One region of the Cedecea neteri genome, then DNA from elsewhere that is predicted to be linked to it. Evidence: predicted binding sites of a transcription regulator. Region 1 holds the regulator's gene; each other region holds the start of a gene.
The links. The regulator CRP, encoded in region 1, controls carbon source genes, mostly activating them, when cyclic AMP is high. The targets are predictions, from matches to a motif close to ATGTGANNNNNNTCACAT.
Positions count from the first base shown of each region.

Region 2: a site for CRP is predicted at 2,184-2,201, ahead of LH86_RS19580 (mannitol dehydrogenase family protein). Genes of this name have one in related genera too.
Region 3: a site for CRP is predicted at 2,484-2,501, ahead of focA (formate transporter FocA). Genes of this name have one in related genera too.
Region 4: a site for CRP is predicted at 2,775-2,792, ahead of LH86_RS10605 (GntP family permease). Genes of this name have one in related genera too.

Region 1 is NZ_CP009459.1:718,299-724,017, forward strand. Features, by position in the region: gene LH86_RS03505 (hydrolase) at 1-381, shown strand, start outside; gene LH86_RS03510 (YheU family protein) at 383-601, shown strand; gene LH86_RS03515 (phosphoribulokinase) at 692-1,561, shown strand; gene LH86_RS03520 (OsmC family protein) at 1,598-2,002, opposite strand; gene crp (cAMP-activated global transcriptional regulator CRP) at 2,315-2,947, shown strand; gene LH86_RS03530 (YccS/YhfK family putative transporter) at 3,010-5,094, shown strand; gene argD (bifunctional acetylornithine/succinyldiaminopimelate transaminase) at 5,097-5,719, opposite strand, start outside.
Region 2 is NZ_CP009459.1:4,194,663-4,200,381, reverse strand. Features, by position in the region: gene LH86_RS19585 (CobW family GTP-binding protein) at 1-476, opposite strand, end outside; gene LH86_RS19580 (mannitol dehydrogenase family protein) at 626-2,092, opposite strand; gene yeiP (elongation factor P-like protein YeiP) at 2,283-2,855, opposite strand; gene LH86_RS19570 (DUF2534 family protein) at 3,020-3,280, opposite strand; gene LH86_RS19565 (TonB-dependent copper receptor) at 3,341-5,407, opposite strand; gene LH86_RS22315 (DUF2946 domain-containing protein) at 5,517-5,719, opposite strand, start outside.
Region 3 is NZ_CP009459.1:2,543,614-2,549,332, forward strand. Features, by position in the region: gene pflB (formate C-acetyltransferase) at 1-1,516, opposite strand, end outside; gene focA (formate transporter FocA) at 1,568-2,425, opposite strand; gene ycaO (30S ribosomal protein S12 methylthiotransferase accessory factor YcaO) at 2,832-4,592, opposite strand; gene serC (3-phosphoserine/phosphohydroxythreonine transaminase) at 4,931-5,719, shown strand, end outside.
Region 4 is NZ_CP009459.1:2,248,077-2,253,795, reverse strand. Features, by position in the region: gene dcuC (anaerobic C4-dicarboxylate transporter DcuC) at 124-1,500, shown strand; gene rna (ribonuclease I) at 1,588-2,394, shown strand; gene LH86_RS22575 (hypothetical protein) at 2,486-2,644, shown strand; gene LH86_RS10605 (GntP family permease) at 2,924-4,300, shown strand; gene rnk (nucleoside diphosphate kinase regulator) at 4,462-4,872, shown strand; gene LH86_RS23025 (C40 family peptidase) at 5,015-5,365, opposite strand; gene LH86_RS23020 (hypothetical protein) at 5,322-5,702, opposite strand.

The sequences.
Region 1 (5,719 bases):
GCCCGTAAGCTGAAGAGCTACCCTGGCTCGCTGCCTATCGACCTCCGCAAGCTGAAAAGCCTGCGCCGCATTCGCGAGTTCGATGATTTAATTACCTCGAAGATCCATGGCTTTGCCGACGCGCTGGACTACTATCGCCAGTGCAGCGCCATGCCGCTGTTGCCGGAAATTGCCGCTCCGACGCTGATTATCCATGCCAAAGACGACCCTTTTATGGATCACCACGTCATCCCGGATCGCGAAACGCTGCCGCCCAATATCCATTACCAGCTCACGACTTACGGCGGCCACGTTGGCTTTGTCGGCGGGACTCTGCTGCGCCCACAGATGTGGCTTGAGCAGCGTATTCCCGACTGGCTAACCCGCTTCCTGGACCACTAAAATGATCATTCCCTGGCAAGATCTCGCCCCTGAAACGCTCGACAATTTGATTGAATCTTTTGTATTACGGGAAGGCACCGATTATGGTGAGCAGGAGCGCTCGTTGACGCAAAAAGTCGCCGACGTGAAGCGCCAGTTACAAAGCGGCGAGGCCGTGCTGGTTTGGTCTGAACTCCATGAAACGGTGAACATTATGCCGCGCGGGCAGTTTCGCGGCTGACCGCTAACTGGCAGGGTGATCTATACTGGCTGAAAAGTATAACAAGCAGTTACAGACCTCTTTTCCGATCCCTCACGGAGTTTTCACCCTATGTCAGCCAAACACCCGGTTATTGCGGTCACAGGTTCCAGCGGCGCCGGCACCACCACCACCAGCCTCGCTTTCCGCAAGATTTTCCAGCAGCTCAACCTGCGCGCCGCCGAAGTTGAAGGCGACAGTTTCCACCGTTATACCCGCCCGGAAATGGACATGGCTATCCGCAAAGCACGCGATGCTGGCCGCCATATTAGCTACTTTGGGCCGGACGCCAACGACTTCGGGTTACTGGAACGAACCTTTATCGAATACGGCCAGACCGGAAAAGGGCAATCGCGTAAATACCTGCATACCTATGATGAAGCCGTACCGTGGAACCAGGTGCCGGGCACTTTTACCCCGTGGCAACCGCTCCCCGAACCCACCGACGTCCTGTTTTACGAAGGTCTGCACGGCGGCGTGGTCACCCCTCAGCATAACGTCGCCGACTGCGTCGATTTACTGGTAGGCGTGGTGCCCATCGTTAACCTGGAATGGATTCAGAAACTGGTGCGCGATACCAGCGAACGCGGCCATTCACGGGAAGCGGTGATGGATTCCGTGGTGCGTTCCATGGACGATTACATCAACTTCATTACGCCGCAGTTTTCACGTACCCATATCAACTTCCAGCGCGTTCCAACGGTGGATACCTCTAACCCATTTGCCGCGCGAGCTATTCCGTCGCTGGACGAAAGCTTCGTGGTCATTCACTTCCGTGGGCTGGATGACATCGACTTCCCTTATCTGCTGGCGATGTTGCAGGGGTCATTTATCTCCCACATCAATACATTGGTGGTGCCGGGCGGAAAAATGGGGCTGGCGATGGAGCTGATCATGGCCCCGCTGGTGCAGCGGCTGGCGGAAGGCAGGAAAATTGCCTGATGGCGTAAGGGCGGTCTCGATACCGCCCTTTTCACTTTATGCTTCAATAATTTCGTAGCTGTGGCTAATCTCTGCGGCTTTCTCGAGCATCAACGTCACCGAGCAATATTTCTCTGCAGTCAGCTCAACGGCGCGGGCAACGGCACTCTCTTTCAGCTCTTTCCCGGTTACAACAAAATGCAAATGGATGCGGGTAAACAGACGTGGCGCTTCTTCACGACGTTCAGAAGTCAGTTTCACCTCACAATCCGTCACGTCATGGCGGCCTTTTTGCAGAATCGACACCACGTCAATTGAGCTACAACCGCCCGCGGCCATCAGCAGCATTTCCATCGGGCTTGGCGCTTTATCCCCGGAGTTACCGTCCATCAAAATTTGGTGGCCAGAAGCGGATTCTCCGAGGAAGGTCATGCCCTCTACCCATTTAACACGTGCCTGCATTTTACCTACTCCCGTAATAAAATTTTCTTTCAGATTACGCGTCTACGTGAAAACTGGCAACGTAAGGCGATCCAAGTCATGCTGAAACGAGACAATACAAGACACTTACCAAAAGCTATGCTAAAACAATCCGGATGCTGCTGCGATACAGAGACGTTTATGCCGTAAGCAGAGGAAACGACTAATTACAGGCAGCAGGGCGAACCTGCACGCCAGCTCCCAGGGCTTGGGAAAATTTCACGATTGCAACGCCAGACAAGAGGTCCCATGTCTTGTCTTTGGTAGCCAGTTTATAACAGAGGATAACCGCGCATGGTGCTTGGCAAACCACAAACAGACCCGACTCTCGAATGGTTCTTGTCTCATTGCCACATTCATAAGTATCCGTCGAAGAGCACGCTGATTCACCAGGGTGAAAAGGCGGAGACGCTGTACTACATCGTCAAAGGCTCCGTAGCTGTTCTGATTAAAGATGAAGAAGGCAAGGAGATGATCCTTTCTTATCTGAATCAGGGTGATTTCATTGGTGAATTAGGTTTATTCGAAGAAGGCCAGGAACGCAGTGCCTGGGTTCGTGCCAAGACCGCCTGTGAAGTAGCTGAAATTTCCTATAAAAAATTCCGTCAGCTAATTCAGGTCAACCCGGACATCCTGATGCGTCTTTCTTCCCAGATGGCACGCCGCCTGCAGGTGACTTCTGAGAAAGTCGGCAACCTCGCGTTCCTCGACGTGACTGGCCGTATCGCTCAGACGCTGCTTAACCTGGCTAAACAGCCGGATGCCATGACCCACCCGGACGGGATGCAAATCAAGATCACCCGCCAGGAAATCGGTCAGATCGTGGGCTGCTCCCGCGAAACCGTTGGCCGTATTCTGAAAATGCTGGAAGATCAGAATCTCATTTCTGCCCACGGTAAAACGATCGTCGTTTACGGCACCCGTTAATTAGCCCTTATAAAGGCGTGTCGCTTCGGTAACACGCCTTTTTTGTCTCTACAATTCAGGCTATGTGGAAGAGATTAATTTACCACCCGGAAGTTAACTACGCGCTTAGGCAAACGCTTGTGCTGTGTCTTCCCGTGGCTATCGGCCTGTTGCTTGGCAGCCTGCAAAACGGCCTGCTCTTCTCGTTAGTTCCCGCCTGCTGCAACATTGCCGGGCTGGACACGCCACACAAACGCTTTTTCAAACGTTTGATTATTGGCGGCAGCCTGTTCGCCCTCAGCAGCCTTATCCTGCAGCTTCTGCTGCTTTACACCCACATCCCTCTGCCTGCGATATTGATCGTCATGGCTCTGCTGCTCGGCGTGACGGCGGAAATCAGTTCACTTCACGCTCGCCTGCTGCCCGCATCGCTGATCGCCGCTATTTTTACGCTCAGCATGGCCGGAAATATGCCGATCTGGAAACCAATGGTGCTCTATATCTTCGGCACCATCTGGTACGGCGCCTTCAACTGGTTCTGGTTCCGGCTATGGCGTGAACAGCCGCTCAGGGAGTCGCTCAGCCTGCTTTACCGCCAGCTGGCAGATTACTGCGAAGCAAAATACAGCCTGCTAACCCAGCATACCGACCCGGAAAAAGCGCTGCCCCCATTGCTGGCCCGCCAGCAAAAAGCCGTCGACCTGATCACCACCTGCTACCAGCAGCTGCATATGCTGTCGGCCAACCAGCAAAACGGCTACAAGCGCCTGTTACGCGCTTTCCAGGTTGCGCTGGATCTGCAGGAACACATTTCGGTAAGCCTGCACCAGCCTGAAGAGGTGCAAAAACTGGTCGAGCAAAGCCATGCGGAAGCTGTGATCCGCTGGAATGCCCAAACCATCGCCGCGCGTCTGCGCGTGCTGGCAGACGATATTCTTTATCACCGCTATCCAACGCGCTTTACCATGGACAAGCAGATCGACGCGCTGGAAAAAATCGCCCGACAGAACCCGGATAATCCGGTAGGGCAATTTTGCCATTACCACTTCAGCCGCATTGCCCGGGTACTGAAAACTCAGCGGCCGCTGTACGTAAGAGATTTAATGGAAGACCGTGAGCGCCGTCTGCCGTTTTTCCCGGCCCTGAAAAGCTATCTCTCGTTCAAATCCTCTGCTTTGCGCAGCTCCGCGCGTTTAGGCGTGATGCTGACCATTGCCAGCCTGCTGGGCTCCTTCTTACACCTGCCAAAGCCTTACTGGATCCTGATGACGGTGATGTTCGTGACGCAAAACGGCTACGGTGCAACACGGGTGCGCATCGTTCACAGGGCGGCAGGCACCATGGCAGGGTTGTGTATCGCCGGTATCACCCTGCACTTCCACGTCCCGGACAGCTACACCCTGCTGGCGATGTTAATGATTACGCTGGTTAGCTACCTGTTCATCCGCAAAAGCTACGGCTGGGCCACCATTGGTTTTACCGTCACCGCGGTATATACCCTGCAGCTCATCACTCTCAGCGCCGAAAGTTACATCATTCCCCGGCTCATAGACACCCTACTCGGCTGCCTGATTGCCTTTGGCGGCATGATCTGGCTGTGGCCGCAGTGGCAAACCGGCCTGCTGCGTCAGAACGCCCACGACGCACTGGAGGCGGATCAGGATGCTATTAGGCTGATACTAAGCAACGATCCGGAGCCCACGCCGCTGGCCTGGCAACGTATGCGAGTCAATCAGGCGCACAACGCGCTTTTCAACTCGCTCAATCAGGCGATGCAGGAGCCAGGCTTTAACTCCCACTACCTGGCCGACATGAAATTGTGGGTAACCCACAGCCAGTTCATCGTCGAGCATATCAACGCCATGACCACCCTGGCGCGCGAACACAACATGCTGACGCCAGACCTGGCGCAGAAGTACCTGCAGTCTTGTGAAATTGGATTACAGCGCTGCCAGCAAAGGCTAGAGTATGACGGGCCTGGCGGGTCAAACGACGCGAATATTCTGGAACCGGACACGCTGCCCACGGGGCCGTTAAGCACCATGGAGCAGCATTTACAGCGGATTATTGGCCACCTGAACACCATGCATACCATCTCCTCGGTAGCCTGGCGCCAGCGGCCTCATCATGGGATCTGGCTGAGCCGCCGTCTGCGGCGCTCGAGTTAGTTTTAAGCCGCCACCACGTGGGCAACCGCTCTGGCGAAGCGCTGCATCCCTTCCAGGATATCCGCATCCTCGACAATAAGCGAAGGTGCGAAACGCATGACGTCCGGCCCGGCGTTCAACACCATCACACCTTCAGCTGCGGCAGCGTAAAGAAACTCGCGGGCGCGTCCTTTGTACTTCTCGTTAAGCTCTGCACCAATCAACAGCCCCATGCCGCGAATGTCGCTGAACAGATCGAACTGTGCGTTTATCTTTTGCAGTTGCTCAACGAAAAGCTGACGTTTGGCCGCTACGCCCTTAAGGACTTCCGGCGTGTTGATGATATCGAAAGCAGCCCCGGCCACCGCACACGCCAGCGGGTTACCGCCGTAGGTAGAGCCGTGACTGCCTACATGGAACGCGGAGGCAATTTCATTGGTGGTCAGCATTGCGCTCACCGGGAAACCACCACCGAGCGCTTTGGCGCTGGTCAAAATATCAGGCGTGACGCCGTAGTTGATATAAGCGAAAAGCTCGCCCGTGCGGCCCATGCCGGACTGCACTTCATCGAAGACCAGCAGCGCCTGGTGCTCATCACACAAATCGCGCAGCCCCTGCAGGAATTCCGGCGTCGCGGCGGTCACCC
Region 2 (5,719 bases), 1.2 Mb from region 1:
GACGTAGTGCGGTCTTGTTTATTAGCCACAATGATGTCCGCCGCGGCAAGCTGGTCGCGGAAGTTGTCATTTTTTAGGGCTTTTTCATCCAGAAGCTGGCGCGAGTCGAGCAGACAAAGCGTGGCCCGCAGGTCAATCCACGGCTGATATACGTCAGCGGTGAGCATATCCAGGATTTGTTTCGGGTGGCCAAGGCCGGTGGGTTCAATCAGCAGGCGGTCGGGCTTGCCCTGGCGCAGCAGCGTATTAAGGCCGACCTGCATCGGCAGGCCGTTAACGCAGCACATACAGCCGCCAGGGATCTCTTTCAACAGCGCGCCGCTGTCTGCCAGCAGGGCACCATCGATGCCCACTTCGCCAAATTCATTGACCAGCACCGCCCATTTTTCATCGGCGGGCTTGTTGGCCAGCAAATGCAAAATGGTGGTGGTTTTACCGCTGCCCAGAAAGCCGGTAATTAAATTCGTTTTTGTCACGGTGACTCCGGGGGTTACTGCCTGTAAACCACGTCAATCTATCAGTGATTATTCATTATTTACGCTGACTATCCTGACGACAACCCGGAAAAAAGAGAAGCCTTAACGCGGCTTACCGCACGGTAAGACCACGTTAAGCGCATTGATTGTTAACTTAAGCACAAGTTTTCGACCGCGCCGCGTGCGCCCAGGCGAATGAGTTGCTGCCAGGCCTGCTGAACGTTTTCGACAAACTTTTCGTTTTTGGGCAGGTCATCACCAAAAATTTCGTTCAGGCTGAGGAGGGTGCTGACGCGTTCGTTTTCGCCGCTGTCGCTCACCAACATCTGGATTTTGCCCTGGAGCGGATCGCGCACGTCAATTGCATGGCCCTTTTCGTCGAGGCCGCTCACGTAGCGCATCCAGCCTGCGATCCCGAGCGCCAGACATGGCCAGCGGCTCCCGTTTGCCAGATGCCAGCGCACGCTTTCCAGCCAGCGTTGGGGAAGCTTCTGACTGCCGTCCATGGCAATTTGCCAGGTACGGTGCTTCAGCGCTGGGTTTGCAAACCGCTCGAGCAGGCTGGCGGCGTACTGCTCCAGGTCGACGCCCCGAATATTCAGCGTCACCGCTTGCTCCTGCAGCATCAGGTGCCTGGCCGCACGGGCAAAGTTCTCGTCAGCCATACAATCATTAATATGCGGGTAACCGGCGAGATAGCCGAGATAAGCCAGAAATGAGTGGCTGCCGTTGAGCATCCGCAGCTTCATCTGCTCGTAGGGCACCACATCGTCAACCATTTCCACTCCGACGGCTTCCCATTCCGGGCGACCGGCGACGAAATTATCTTCAACGACCCACTGAATAAACGGCTCGGCGGCAATGGCACAGGGGTCTTGTACGCCCAGTATTTCCGCAATTTCCTGCAGCGATTCCTCCGTGGCTGCCGGAACAATGCGGTCGACCATGGTGCTTGGGAAAGTGACCTCTTTGGCAATCCATTCTGCCAGCCCGGCGCTTCGACTCGCGGCCATACCCAGCACGGCCTGGCGAACCAGGTGCCCGTTATCAGGAATGTTATCGCAGGATAAGACCGTAAACGGGCGTAATCCACGCTCACGGCGGCGGCTTAGCGCCTCCACAAGTATTCCCGGCACGGAATGCGGGGCCTCAGGCGACGCCAGATCGTGAATAATGCGCTCATTGGTGGTATCAAGTTTTCCGCTGGCGGGATCGATGCAGTAGCCTTTTTCGGTCACCGTCAGTGAAACAATGGCGACCTGTGGCTCACAAAACTTCTCTATGATCGCTTCCATGCCGTCCAGCTTCGCATTCAGGCACTCTTTGACTGCCCCAATAACCTGCGCCTGGTTTCCCGCCGCTCCCTTCTCCAGCACCGTGAAAAGATGATCCTGTTGCCTGAGATCGTGCATCAGCTTATCGCCGTTAAACAGACTGATCTCGCAGATCCCCCAGTCGCCGCCAAGTTTGTTGAGCACCCGATCGGTGAGCAGCGCCTGATGCGCTCGGTGAAAAGCGCCAAACCCAAAATGCACGATACGCGTTTTAAGCTCGCAGCGGTCGTAGTTTGGCCGCTGAACGATATCCGGAAGTGAAGCAGTGGCAAGGGTATCCATAGAGTCTCATCCTGTGTAGGGAGGTGGGAGTCTATGCAGTGTAAAGCTGTATGATAGGAAATGAAATTGGTCTGTTTAGTTAATCGATTTTGTGTGATGGAGGTCTGATAATAAGGCTGTGTGATTTAATTGGTATAATAACTTCGGCCGTTAGAGTAAAAAAACGCTCCCGAAGGAGCGCCATTTATCGTCAGTCTGCGCGGCCCATAGAGCGTTTTTCTGCAATATGAATGCGGATTTTTTCCCCGGCAACCATGTATTCCGGCACCTGAATCACGAGGCCGGTGGACAGCGTTGCTGGTTTGGTACGGGAGCTGGCGGAAGCGCCTTTGATGCCCGGTGCGGTTTCGATGATTTCCAGATCCACGGTTTGCGGCAGCTCCAGCGCCAGCAGCTGGCCATCCCAGGTCAGAACCTGCATATCCGGCATACCGCCTTCAGGAATGAACTGCAGCTCTTCTTCGATCTGATCTTTGGTGAAGATGTACGGCGTATAATCTTCTTTATCCATGAACACATATTCGTTGCCGTCGATATAGGAGAAGTCAACGAAGCGACGGGTCAGGGTGATGGTGTCAACAATATCATCACCTTTGAAGCGCTCTTCCACTTTCTGCCCGGTGCGAACATCGGAGAAACGCATCTTATACAGGGTTGCTGCGCCGCGTGCGCTGGGAGCCTGGATATCAATGTCTTTAACAATCAGCAGCTTGCCGTTGTAATTGAGTACCATGCCTTTTTTGATTTCGTTAGCTCTTGCCATCGGTGTTTCCTGTCAAAAATTGAGATGCGAAAATATTGCGTCAAAGTACTCGTGAGGCGCGTTTCAGGCAAGCGGATTTGATAAAGAAGCACAAAAGTAAGGGGTTTAAGGCAAGCGTGCCGACAACATCCTGCTTTGCCGACACGCCGGAGGCGTAAAGTGCCCTAGCCGCGGCCATCCTTAGGCGCTAAGAAATAGAAAGCAAACGGCAGCGAACACAGAATAGTGAACATGATCGTGTAGATAGTGACCCACGCGCCCTGCATGATAAACATGTCCAGCGTCCACTGCTCCATTGGCCAGTTGTACTGCTCTTCCACGCCTTCAAAGGTCACCTTAGAAATAAGCGACACGACAATAGTAAAGACGATGGCAACCGCGATAAGGAACTTTTTACCTTCTGGCGTACGAAGTTTTGCGAGCATATCAGCCTCCTGGCTGGGGAATGATTAAGCGTAATGGCCCCGACAACCGGGGCCAGGTAATTAAAACGTGACGTTCACTTTGCCCCAGACCGTCCGGCCTGGTTCATTGACCGGGGTATTGGACGAATAGCCAAAGCTGCTATTGCCCGCCAGGTTCAGGTGTTCGCTGTAGGTTTTGTTCAACAGGTTATCGACCCCGGCGCTGAGCTTGATGGCTTTGCTGAGGCGGTAAGCGGCGTTGACGGAGAAAATCGCGAAGCTGCTGCTTTTGTCGAAATCTTTCCCGACCACATTACCCTCATTCAGCGCCACGCGATGCTGGCTGCTGACCAGTCGCAACAGGCCGGTGCTGCTCCAGTCTCCTCGCTCCCAGGTGAGGCCGAGGCGCGTTTCCAGCGGGGCTATTTGCGGCAGCGGCTGATGGTCACTGGTGTTTTGCCCCCAGGCATACGCCAGGCTTGCGTCCGCCTTCCAGGCTTCAGTCAGCGCGTAGCTCATGCCCATTTCTCCTCCCATAATCGTGGCGTCCACGTTATCTGCCTGACTGACGCGGGCGTTATTGGGGTCATAGCGGAAGAGAATAAAATCATTCACCCGGCCAAGGTATGCGGAAACCCAGCTGTTGAAGCGCTCGCCGTTGTACTGGGCGCCAATATCCAGCTGCGTCGTTTTTTCCGTTTTCAGCTTATCGAAGACATTTTTGGTGCCGTCCGGCCCGTAGGTGGGGGAGAACAGTTCCCAGTAATCCGGGAAGCGTTCGGTGTAGCCCACGCCAGCGTACAGCATGACGGGGAGGTCACTCAGCGTTTGTTCGTAGCGCACAAAACCTGCCGGTAGTGTTTTGCTCCGCACGCTGGCACCTACGTCCGTATCATTATTGACGCGAGTCCGATCGAGGCGCGCGCCGCCGATAACTTTGCTGCTGTCGGTGGCGTTCCAGGTCAGCTCGCTAAAGAGACCAGCGTCCTGGAAACGAGCATCCTGCTTCCAGCCTGCGTCCTGTTTGCTGCGGTGGGTGCTTTGCTGCCCGTCGATACCGCTGCGCAGTTCGTAGTCAGACCACAGCCACGTACCCATCATGCGGCCGCCAACCGTGCGGCGATCGAGCTGCATTGCCATCGGCATATTCATGCTCATGGATGAACCCATGCCCATCGAACTGCCCATATCCATGCCCATCGAGGAGGCAATATGCCCGCCGGACATGCCGCTGGACATCGTCCCCGGCGACCGAAGGGAATAGTTGTCCATAATGTGGTTGGCGTAGTTGTAGTAGACGCTGCTTTCAAACTTGTTGAACACCTCGCCGATGTTCGACATTTCGAAGCGCGCCCCAAGGCTGTCGCGCCTGAACTGGGAGCCGTCCATACTGCGGCCCGCGTAGCGCGCTTCACCGTTGCCTTTACCCGCCGTTAGCTCCAGCAATGTATCTTTGTTGGGCGTCCAGCCCAGCGCAACGTCGGCGTTCCATTTATCCCACTTTGAGGCCACCCGGTTGCCGTTGCCGTCTTCGTAATCGCCAGAATGGGACTTATTGCCGATCAGGCGTAAATAGCCGTCTTCACTCCCCAGACTGACGTCTGCATTGCTGTCCCAGCGCTGATTAGAGGCGGTAAGCACGCTGGCCGTACCCTGGATACCTGCTTTATCAAAGCGCGGTGGTTCCCTGTCGAAGCGTACCGTTCCCGCGGAGTTACCTGGCCCCCAAAGCACGCTTTCCGGGCCTTTAATCAGCGTCAACAGATCAAAGCTTTCCGGTGAAATATATGAACTTGGCGCATCCATTCTGGCCGGACAGGCTCCCGGCATTTCACCATTATTGGTCAGGATACGCAGGCGAGAACCGAACATACCGCGAAACACCGGGTCACCGTTGGTGCCGCCGTTACGGATTTGTGAGAAGCCGGGGATGGTTTTCAGATAGTCAGAGCCGTCACTGGCTGGCACAGGCTGACGCGGCGTTTTAGGGGAGGTCACAACTTCCAGCGGCGATGATGCCGGAGAGGTGACGATCATCACGGCATCGTCCGGCATATTCATCGTGTCATGCGAACCCGCCGCGATGGCTGCGGGAGAAGTGATAGCCAGCAGTATCAAAGATACCAGCGGCTTTAAATGCGTTTTCATCATTGCCTTACTGTCCTTCAGGCGTAACGTTGCCGCTCTTTATAAAAAGAACGGCCCGAGACAACGCTTCAGCGTTGCCTGCAGCATTACGCGGTTAATTATTGGTGTTTTAAGCGAAGTAACAGGCAGCAGAGGGTGGGGCGCGGGCCGGGTGAGGTGACCAGGGGCGAGAAATCGCCGCGCAGCAGAGCGCGACCACCGGCGTCCGACGCACGCAAATCAACAATAACAGCAGTAAAACGGTGAGGCAGAATTCAATAAAAGGCAGGTGGATCAGCAGCTGGCAATAGCCGCAGGCGATTTCTTCTCCCG
Region 3 (5,719 bases), 1.8 Mb from region 1:
TGTATTTATCATGCATGTAGTGAATGATATTCAGCGCGGTAACGTACTGTTTAGCCAGCCAGTCCATGAAGTGATCCAGACGATCCAACACATTGTCGTAGTCCAGAACGTCGGCAGTGATTGGTGTTTCTTTAGGACCAACCTGCATTTTCAGTTTTTCATCAACGCCGCCGTTGATAGCGTACAGCATGGTTTTCGCCAGGTTTGCACGAGCACCGAAGAACTGCATTTGCTTACCAACGATCATCGGGCTTACGCAGCATGCGATAGCGTAGTCATCGTTGTTGAAGTCAGGACGCATCAGATCGTCATTCTCGTACTGCAGAGAAGAGGTATCGATGGAGACTTTAGCCGCGTATTTTTTGAAGTTCAGTGGCAGTTTTTCAGACCACAGAATGGTGATGTTTGGCTCCGGAGACGGCCCCATGGTGTACAGGGTGTTCAGGAAGCGGAAGCTGTTTTTGGTCACCAGAGTACGGCCATCAACGCCCATACCGCCGATAGATTCGGTTGCCCAGATTGGGTCGCCGGAGAACAGCTCATCGTATTCTGGGGTACGCAGGAAGCGAACCATACGCAGTTTCATGACCAGGTGGTCAATCATTTCCTGAGCGTCTTGTTCGTTGATTTTACCTGCTTTGATATCGCGCTCGATGTAAGCATCCAGGAAGGTGGATACGCGACCGAAGGACATTGCAGCGCCGTTCTGAGATTTAACCGCAGCCAGGTAGCCGAAGTAAGTCCACTGAATAGCTTCCTGAGCATTGGTCGCAGGACCTGAGATGTCGTAGCCATATTTAGCGGCCATCTCTTTGATCTGACCCAGCGCACGGTGCTGTTCGGAGATTTCTTCACGCAGACGGATAGTTGCTTCCAGATCTTCACCGTTTTCCAGTTTGGTTTGCAGTGAGTTGAACTGAGCGAACTTGTCTTTCATCAGGTAGTCGATACCGTACAGCGCAACGCGACGGTAGTCACCGATGATACGGCCACGGCCATAGGCATCTGGCAGACCGGTAATAACACCGGATTTACGGCAGTTCAGGATGTCTTTGGTGTAAACGTCAAACACGCCCTGGTTGTGGGTTTTGCGGTATTCGGTGAAGATCTTTTTCAGCATTGGGTCGAGTTCACGACCGTATACTTTGCAAGAACCTTCGACCATTTTGATGCCGCCGAAAGGAATGATAGCGCGTTTCAGAGGAGCATCGGTCTGCAGACCCACGATAGTTTCGAGGGACTTGTTGATGTAGCCCGCGTCGTGAGCGGTGATGGTAGACGCGAGGTCGGTATCGAAGTCAACTGGCGCGTGAGTACTGTTTTCCAGTTTAATGCCTTCCATCACGCTGTCCCACAGTTTGGTAGTTGCGTCGGTAGCACCTGCCAGGAAGGACTCGTCACCCTCGTACGGGGTGTAGTTTTTCTGAATAAAGTCACGGACGTTGACTTCATTCTGCCAGTCGCCTTTAGCAAAACCTTCCCAGGCTGTGGCTAACTTTTCATTTTGCTCGGACATGTAACACCTACCTTCTAATGTGGAGTTCTTAAACCTGCGTACTGACTTAGCTTAATGCTTGTCGCCACCGCGCAGATAAATTACCCAGTATGTCAACCCAACCAGTAAACCTCCGCCGATGATGTTTCCGATGGTGACTGGAATCAGGTTATCGGTGATGAAGTTCAACACGGTCAGATGCGAGAAACTTTCCGGAGAAGACCCTACGGCGGTCCAGAATTCCGGGCTGGCAAAGTCACGAACCACGATAGCCATCGGGATCATGAACATATTTGCGATGCTGTGCTCAAAGCCGCTTGCAACAAACATGGCAACCGGAAGGATCATAGCAAACATTTTGTCCATCAGGCTGCGGCCGGAGTAGCTCATCCAGACGGCGAGACACACCATCAGGTTCGCCAGAATGCCAAGGCAGACGGCCTCAACAAATGTGTGGTGCATTTTATGGTCGGCGGTTTGCAGGACATTCAGCCCCCATGCGCCGTTGGCGGTCATATACATGCCGGACAGCCAGATCAACAGCACAAAGAGCAGGGCACCGATCAGGTTACCGATGTAGACGTTAGCCCAGTTACGCAGTAGCTGGCCCCAGGTGATACGGCCGCTGGCTTTGGCAACGACGATAAGCACGGTGGAGGTGAAAAGGTCTGCACCGCAGATAACACAAAGAATTAAACCTAATGAGAAACATGTGCCGCCAATCAGCTTGGCAATCCCAAACGGAATCGTGGATGTGCCGGTTGTGGCGGTGATGTAGAACACGAAGGCAATCGAAATGAAGACGCCGGCGGTAATCGCTAAGTAAAAGGTCGTTAGCGGCTGTTTTGTTGCTTTATAGACGCCAGCATCTTCGGCAATTTTTGCCATCGCTGGTGGAAGTACTAGATCAAAAGGGTTGTCAGCTTTCACACTAACTCTCTCTTATTTAATTCGGCGAGGAGATACTAACAAAGCATTATAGAGTAAAAATTGATGTGGATCATATCTCGCCAAGCTAATAGGCACTGAAAAAGCAGGTCTTTTCCTGTTTTTCATCATAATATTTTGATTTTAAATGAAAAAATAAATTTTAATAATTATAAATAAAATTGAATTTGGCTTCTCCCTGACATGAAATTGGTTAATTATAATGGGGTATTTTTATATTTTGATAACATTGTTGCCGTTATCAAAAAATAACCATTTACCTGAAATTAACTAAAAAATTACATAATAAATTATTATTGTTGCAATAATAAAAAGGGGCGCAAAAAGCGCCCCGTAATATAGCTCAGACAAGGTGCTACACGCACCTGGAAGTTGTCAATAAATTACTTTATACCTGCCAATATTTGGTTTTAGCGCGCTGTAACTTTTCGTACGCGGCCAGCAGAGCCTGATGCGCCGGGAAGGCTTTTAGATCCTTATCCACTGGCTGCAGCCCATAGAAGGCGGCCTCACCGCTCATCGCCGCGCTGGCGGCATCTACGGCTTCAGCCCCGTACATACGGACGAAAGCGTTCAGGTATTGCAGAGGCTCGCGCTCTTCTTCCTGTGACAACAGAAGCAGAGTTTGCAGGCAGCGGTAGTAGTTGGCACGCTCCGGACTAAAGATGGAAGCGTTGAACTCCATGGTCCACTCGGTCCAGATCAGCGCCTGCTCAAGATCGCCACCCGCTAACGCCAGCATGGCTTTCAGCTCGCCAATGCGCAGTGTGTACCAGCCGTTATCTTTCCCGGTAGCCAGGCCCAGTAATTCACGCACGCGGGTGAAATCATCGTGGCCTTCGTCGTCCAGTTGGGCAATCAGATCCAGATAGTCCTGTTGCTCCCATTCACTGTCCGGTAACGCAAGAATTGTTTCACGCAGGTGGCTGCCCATGCTGTTGTTGGCCAGCAGCAGGTCGTCGGCAGGGTAAATATCAGACATGCCTGGGACGATAATACGGCAGGCATAGACGTCCAAATGCTCGTAGTCGGCGATATACACTTCTTTATCTTCCGACTTGAAGATAGCCATCAGCGTAGCGAACTCTTCTTCCGTTGTGCCAGCAAAGCTCCAGTCAGCAAACGGGTAATCGGCGTCCTGCTTGAACATATCCCAGGAAATCAGGCCGCTGGAATCGATGAAGTGTGTTTCCAGGTTCGCGTGTTCAGCGACTTCTTCATCGTCGAAGCTTGGCGGCGTAAAGACATCCAGATCTTTCAGACCGCGCCCCTGGAGCAACTCGGTGACGGTACGTTCCAGCGCAACGCCAAAATCAGGATGTGCGCCGAAGGAGGCGAAACAGGTTCCGTTGGCCGGGTTGAACAGTACGACGCAGATAACCGGGTACTTACCGCCCAGAGAACCGTCATACGCAAAAATAGGGAAGCCTTCAGCTTCAAGCGTTTTAATAGATTCCACGACGCCCGGATAGCGGGCCAGCACATCCTGTGGGATCTCTGGCAGGCTGATGCTTTCTGCGATGATGCGGTTTTTGATATGGCGCTCGAAGACTTCAGACAGACCCTGAACCCGCGCTTCATTAGCCGTGTTGCCCGCAGACATGCCGTTGGAGACGTACAGGTTACCAATGATGTTCATCGGGATATAAACAGTCTGCAGGTCTGACTGTCGGGTGAATGGCAGGGCACAAATACCGCGCTCTTCGTTCCCGGACTGCAGATCGATCAGCATCCCGGCACCGACTTCGTTTTCCGGGTCGTAGAAAGCGCGCAGACGATCGTCGAGGATGCCTTCAGGCAGTTGGTCATCTTCCGGCAGCGGGAACCATTTCTCGTTCGGATAATGCACAAACGGGCCGTTTGCAATCGTATCGCCCAGCCAGAAGTCGGCGAAGAAGTAGTTAGTCGACAGACGTTCAAAATATTCACCCAGCGCAGATGCCAGCGCGGCTTTTTTGGTCGCACCTTTACCGTTGGTGAAGCACAGGGCGCTGTCTTTGTCACGGATATGCACCGACCAAACGTTTGGTACCGGGTTAAGCCAGGAGGCTTCTTCGATATTGAAACCGAGGTCGGTCAGCTTTTTCTGGAAGCGAGCGATGGAGTCTTCCAGGGCGGCATCTTTGCCGGGGATAAATGTCTGGGTCATGGGGTTCACTTTAATGGTACGCAAAACGCGCAATGATACGGGTTTTACCGGGCAGACGCTATCTTCAGCCCGGTGCAGGCGACGCTAGCATAACAGGCTATACCTGCTTACAGTAACTCGCTGTTATGGTAGTAAAATGACTGGCCGCCATGGGGCATGTCCGCCGTATTGCCTTGCCGCCGGAAATCGGGCAGTTTTTTCGCTTGCCGGAAGATTGTGTTGTGTGATTTTGCTCACATTGGTCTTCCGCGAGGGATTAACCGTTGCAACACTGCGCCGCTGAATGATAAAACCGATAATGTAATAAAAACTTATTGCTCGAGGCGTGGTGAGGGGAAATGACACAGGTATACAATTTTAGTTCTGGCCCGGCGATGCTGCCGGCTGAAGTACTTCGTCGTGCACAACAGGAACTGTGCGACTGGCACGGGCTCGGCACTTCCGTAATGGAAATTAGCCACCGTGGTAAAGAGTTTATTCAGGTCGCTGAAGAGGCGGAAAAAGATTTTCGCGATCTGCTGCAAATCCCCTCCAACTATAAAGTTTTATTCTGCCACGGCGGCGGTCGCGGCCAGTTTGCTGGCGTACCGCTGAATATTCTCGGTGACAAAACTACTGCCGACTACATTGACGGCGGCTACTGGGCAAATAGCGCAATTAAAGAAGCGAAAAAATACTGCCAGCCGGTTGCCCATGATGTGAAAATTACCGTGGACGGTAAACGCGCTATCAAGCCGATGAGCGAATGGCAGGTGTCTGATAACAGCGCGTTTCTGCATTATTGCCCGAATGAGACAATTGACGGTATCTCAATCGACGAAACCCCTGATTTTGGTGATACCGTCGTTGCCGCCGACTTCTCTTCTACTATCCTGTCTCGCCCTATCGACGTCAGCCGTTTCGGCGTGATCTATGCTGGCGCACAGAAAAACATCGGCCCTGCTGGCCTGACGCTGGTCGTTGTTCGTGAAGATTTGCTGGGTAAGGCACACAAAGCGTGCCCGTCGATTATCGATTACACCGTGCTGAACGATAACGACTCAATGTTTAACACGCCGCCAACTTTTGCCTGGTATCTGGCAGGCCTGGTCTTTAAATGGCTGAAAGAGCAGGGCGGCGTTGCCTCA
Region 4 (5,719 bases), 1.5 Mb from region 1:
GGCAAATTCTTAGCCCTTTACAGCCATCTGTAAAAAATCACTATTTTAATTTTCTGAGAGAAAACCACTTACAGCCGCAAGCGTAAGGACGCCGAAGAGCGCCTTAGCGTATCAGGGGATATCATGCTTACCATTCTGGAACTTATTATCGGGGTCGTGGTGATTGTGGGCGTTGCCCGCTACATCATCAAAGGCTATTCCGCCACCGGCGTGCTGTTCGTCGGCGGGTTATTGTTACTTATCGTCAGCGCGCTGATGGGGCATAAAGTGTTGCCCGCCAGCGCGGAAAGCACCGGCTACACCGCCACGGACATTTTTGAATACGTCAAAATATTATTGATGAGCCGCGGCGGCGATCTTGGCATGATGATCATGATGCTCTGCGGGTTTGCCGCCTACATGACTCATATCGGCGCCAACGATGTGGTGGTCAAACTGGCCTCTAAACCGCTGAAATTCATCAACTCACCTTACTTACTGATGATTGCCGCCTACTTCGTCGCCTGCCTGATGTCGCTGGCGGTCTCGTCCGCAACCGGGCTTGGCGTACTGTTAATGGCTACGCTGTTCCCGGTCATGGTCAACGTCGGCATCAGTCGTGGCGCAGCGGCGGCCATTTGCGCTTCCCCGGCGGCGATTATTCTGGCCCCAACCTCCGGTGACGTGGTGCTGGCCGCTCAGGCCTCTGAAATGTCACTGGTCGATTTCGCCTTTAAAACGACCATTCCTATTTCCATCGCCGCTATCATCAGCATGGCAATTGCGCACTTCTTCTGGCAGCGCTATCTCGATAAAAAAGAGCAAATCAACCACGAAATGCTGGACGTGACTGAAATTCAGACCACCGCGCCCTCTTTTTACGCCATTCTGCCGTTTACGCCGATCATTGGCGTACTGATTTTCGACGGCAAATGGGGCCCGCAGCTGCATATCATTACTATCCTGGTGATATGTATTCTGATTGCCGCGCTGATTGAGTTCTTCCGCAGCTTCAACACGCAGCACGTCTTCTCCGGGATGGAAGTTTGCTATCGCGGCATGGCGGACGCCTTCGCCAACGTGGTGATGCTGCTGGTTGCCGCCGGCGTCTTTGCCCAGGGCTTAAGCACCATCGGCTTTATTCAAAGCCTGATCTCCATTGCCACCTCGTTTGGTTCCGCGAGTATTATTCTGATGCTGGTGCTGGTCGTTCTGACCATGCTGGCGGCAATGACCACCGGCTCCGGGAACGCACCGTTCTATGCCTTCGTCGAAATGATCCCGAAACTGGCGCACTCTTCCGGGATTAACCCTGCCTACCTGACCATTCCAATGTTGCAGGCCTCCAACCTGGGCCGCACCATTTCCCCCGTTTCCGGCGTGGTAGTGGCCGTCGCCGGGATGGCAAAAATATCGCCTTTCGAAGTCGTGAAGCGTACCTCTGTGCCAGTCGCCGTCGGTCTTATTGTGGTGATTATCGCCACGGAGATTCTGGTTCCTGCAGCAGCGATCGTTCACTAACAAGCAGACATCATCGTTTCAAGCGCCTGCATCAGGCGCTTTTTTTATGCCTATAATAAGCCCGCCTCCAGGACAGATAAGAGAATAATGATGAATTTCACACCGCGACATTTACTGCTTTGCACGCCACTTTTCCTCAGCCATGTAGCATTTGCCGACGCCCTGCTGCCCAGCCAGTACAAGGATTTTGATCGCTACGTACTGGCGCTCTCCTGGCAAACCGGCTTCTGCCAGAGCATGCACGACCGCAACCGTAACGAACCCGCTGAGTGCAAAGCTCAACAGGAACAGGCGGATAAAAGCGCCTTTCTGACAGTTCACGGTCTCTGGCCGGGTCTGCCAAAATCGGTCGCTTCACGCGGTGTCGATGAGAAACGCTGGATGCGCTACGGCTGCGCCACTCGCCCGGTACCGAATATGGCCGAAGCAAGAGCGTCAAACAAATGCGCCGCGCCGGACACCGGGCTTTCCGTTGAAATGGCCTCAAAGCTGGCGGGCGTGATGCCGGGCGCAGGCGGGCAATCCTGCCTGGAACGCTATGAATACGCCAAGCACGGCGTGTGTTTCGGGTTCAACCCTGACGATTACTTCGGCACGATGGTGCGCCTGAACGGGGAAATGAAACACAGCGCCTTTGGCCAGTTCCTGGCTCAGAACTACGGCCAGGTCGTGACGCGTAAAGCGTTTAACAAGGCGGTGAAGCAAACCTGGGGCAGCGATGCAGTGGATGCTATCAAGCTCACCTGTGACGGTAATCCCGCCTACCTCACGGAAATGCAGATCTCCCTGCTGGCAGACAAGATTAACCAACCGCTGCAAACCGCCTCATTCGCCCCACAGAAACACCCCGGCAACTGCGGGAAGAGCTTCCGCCTGGACGCAGTTGGCTACTAACAGGATAAATACTGAAGTCAAAAATTAATCGCATCACTATTTGTTCCGGTTTTTTGGCTATAGCCTTCAGGTAACGAACCTGGAGGTCACCATGAACAGAACAAAACGGTATTTACTGCAGCTGAAGGCGCAGTTCGAGCGTGAAGGCAGTCAGCAAAAACTGCTGGGGTTTATCTGGCTCTCGCCGCAGCAGCGTTATGACATTCTCAAAGAGCTCTTGTTGCCGATAGCGGAACATCACGCTCGTTAAAAACAGTCGGGCTCCTTGCAGCGCGGGGCCCTGCTGAATACCGTTTCCTGACGATATTAGTCAGGCGCATGTCAGATTTTTTCCAGCCAAACAATTCCCCAGCTCTCCTTTCGCACTGATTATTTTGATTGTTTGAACTTCGTCCCAAAATGTTAACAAACATTACAGAGTTCATTTACAGGCAACCGTATGTTACCGATATCATGTTACCGGTATCAGCATCACCCAATAACACGCTTTTGGTGCATTTGCCTGAGAATTTGCCACTGGGGAAATAAAATGACTGAAATAACAACAAATTTAGGCGCAGGAAGCCTGCTGGGTATTGCCGCCTGTTCCGTCGTGCTCCTGCTCGTATTGATCATGCGCTTTCGCGTACATGCCTTCCTGGCGCTGACCCTGGTCAGCGTCATTGTGGCTCTCGTCACCGGCGTGCCGTTCGACAAAATTGTGCCCACGATTCTGGGCGGCTTCGGCAGCACGCTGGCAGGCGTCGCGTTATTGGTTGGGTTAGGCGCCATGATCGGTCGCCTGTTGGAAATTTCCGGCGGGGCAAAAGTGCTGGCAGACACCCTGGTTGGCACATTTGGCGCTCACCGGGCCCCCTTCGCGCTCGGTGTCGCGTCACTGCTGTTTGGCTTTCCGATCTTCTTCGATGCAGGTCTGGTGGTCATGCTGCCGATCATCTTCAGCGTGGCGAAGCAATTCGGCGGTTCAACCCTGAAATATGCGCTCCCCGCAGCAGGTGCTTTCGCGGTGATGCATGCGCTTCTGCCGCCGCATCCAGGCCCTGTTGCTGCCAGCGAGCTGCTGGGCGCGAACATCGGCCTGTTGGTTGTGGTGGGGCTGATTATCGCTATCCCGACCTGGTATATCGGAGCCTATCTCTTCGGGCTGTATGCCGGGAAGAAATTCGATATTCCTCTGCCGAGTTCTTTCCTTGGTAAAGTCGAAGTGGACCAGAATCACCAGCCGCCGTCATTCGGCATGGTCATGACAATTTTACTGATGCCGCTGGTACTGATTTTCCTCGATACCGGCCTTAACACCGCCACGGTCCTCGGCTGGGTCAGCGCCGACAATACGCTGGTGAACTTCTTACGCATGCTGGGCAAAACGCCTATTGCGCTCCTGATTACCGTCTTTTTTGCCCTGATGGTCTTCAGCGGCAAACATAGCCGCCAGCACCTTGAAAAGGTATGTGACGGCGCACTCGGCCCTATTTGCGGCATTATCCTGGTGACCGGCGCAGGCGGTATGTTCGGCGGCGTGCTGCGCGCAAGCGGCATTGGTGACGCGCTGGCTGGCGTACTCTCAGACACAGGCATGCCGGTTATCGTTGCCGCCTTTGTTATCTCGACCGCGCTTCGCGTCGCTCAGGGGTCAGCCACCGTAGCTCTGACCACCACCGCCGCGCTGGTCTCACCGATGGTCGAAGCCACCACGGGCCTCAGCCAGTTTGATTTGTGCTTTATTGTTATCGCCATAGCGGGCGGAGCAACCGTGCTGTCTCACGTGAATGACTCCGGCTTCTGGCTGGTGGGCCGTTTCCTGGAAATGGATGAGAAAACGACGCTGAAAACCTGGACCGTGATGGAAACGCTGATCGGCACCATCGCCTTCCTGCTGGCAGCGCTGGGGAGCGTGATTCTGTAAGGGAATCGGGGGAAGTCAAAATGTGACTGATCTCGCTTTCAACTCCGGGCTAAGCTCAGTATCATCGTTCCTACGTGAACAACCCTCGCCGGTTTCGGTGGGGGTTTTTCTTTGTACGATTTCAGCACATGAGTGCCCTGCTTTTTTACACGGAGAGAACTATGTCCAGACCTGCCATCATCATTAACGAACTAGACGCCGAACGCCTTGACCGCCTGCTGGAACAGCCGCAGTTCGCCAAAGCCCCGGTGGCAGAGGCGCTCAACGCCGAACTGGATCGCGCGGAGATGTGCAGCCCGGAGAAGATGCCGTCGGATGTGGTGTCCATGAACAGCCGCGTAGAGTTTCGCGATTTAAGCACCCAGGAAGTCCACGTTCGCACGCTGGTTTACCCGGCGAACCTGACCGACAGCGATAACCAGCTTTCTGTTATGGCTCCGGTCGGAGCTGCGCTGCTCGGCCTGCGGGTTGGCGATAGTATCAACTGGACGTTGCCAAACGGCAGCCAGACTCACCTTGAAGTGCTGGCTTTACACTACCAGCCTGAATCTGCCGGGGAGTTTCACCGCTAATTCGATTCGCTGGTGCAGTCTTTCTTCCGGGAGGGGCTGCTTTTTACCCTCTCCCAGAGGGTGAGGGGATAGATTGCTAGCGCTCTGCCCTATTATTTTCCCCCTCTCCCTCCGGGAGAGGGCCGGGGTGAGGGGCCTGCTCTCACAGAATAGCCTCCTCGGTCAAAATACGCTTCGCCCCCAGGTAATGATCCTGCCAGTAATTGTCTGCCAGCTGGCTGATGCGGATATTCAGCCCGGTTCTGGGCGCCTCGATAAACTGCCCTTCCCCTAAATAAACCCCAACATGATCGGCGCGATCCTGGCTTTTGATACTGAAAAAGACCAGATCGCCGCGCCTAAGCTGGCGCGGGTTGATGCGCTTTAATCTTTGATCCTGGAACATCCCATTGGCGGTACGAGGCAGCTTTTGGCTAAGCAGTTTGTTATAGGCGTAATAGATTAGCCCGCTACAGTCGAAGCCCTGCTCGGGCGTCTGCCCCCCCCCAAACATAGGGCTTGCCCAACTGCTGTTTGAGCCGCGCTATCACTTTGTGGAGAGTGGCTTCCACGCGCGGGCTTACCATCTCAGCCATAAGCGCTTCGGTCGCCAGCGGCCACAGACCTTCTGAGCCCCCCATCAGCCCAGGGCGCCAGCGAGTGTGCATGGCGAGCTGTTCACGGTTCAGGGCACGAGCGGCCTTTTTTTGAACAGCCTGGCGCTTTTTCTGTTCAGGCGTCGGTGGGACGACAGCAAGGTGCTTTTTGGCACTGGCAAGCAGCCTTGCACGATTTTTCATCCGTTCACGGGCTTCTTTACTCTGCGGCTGAGCGATCTGTGTGCGCTTCACGCCCGCTTTAGGTTTTT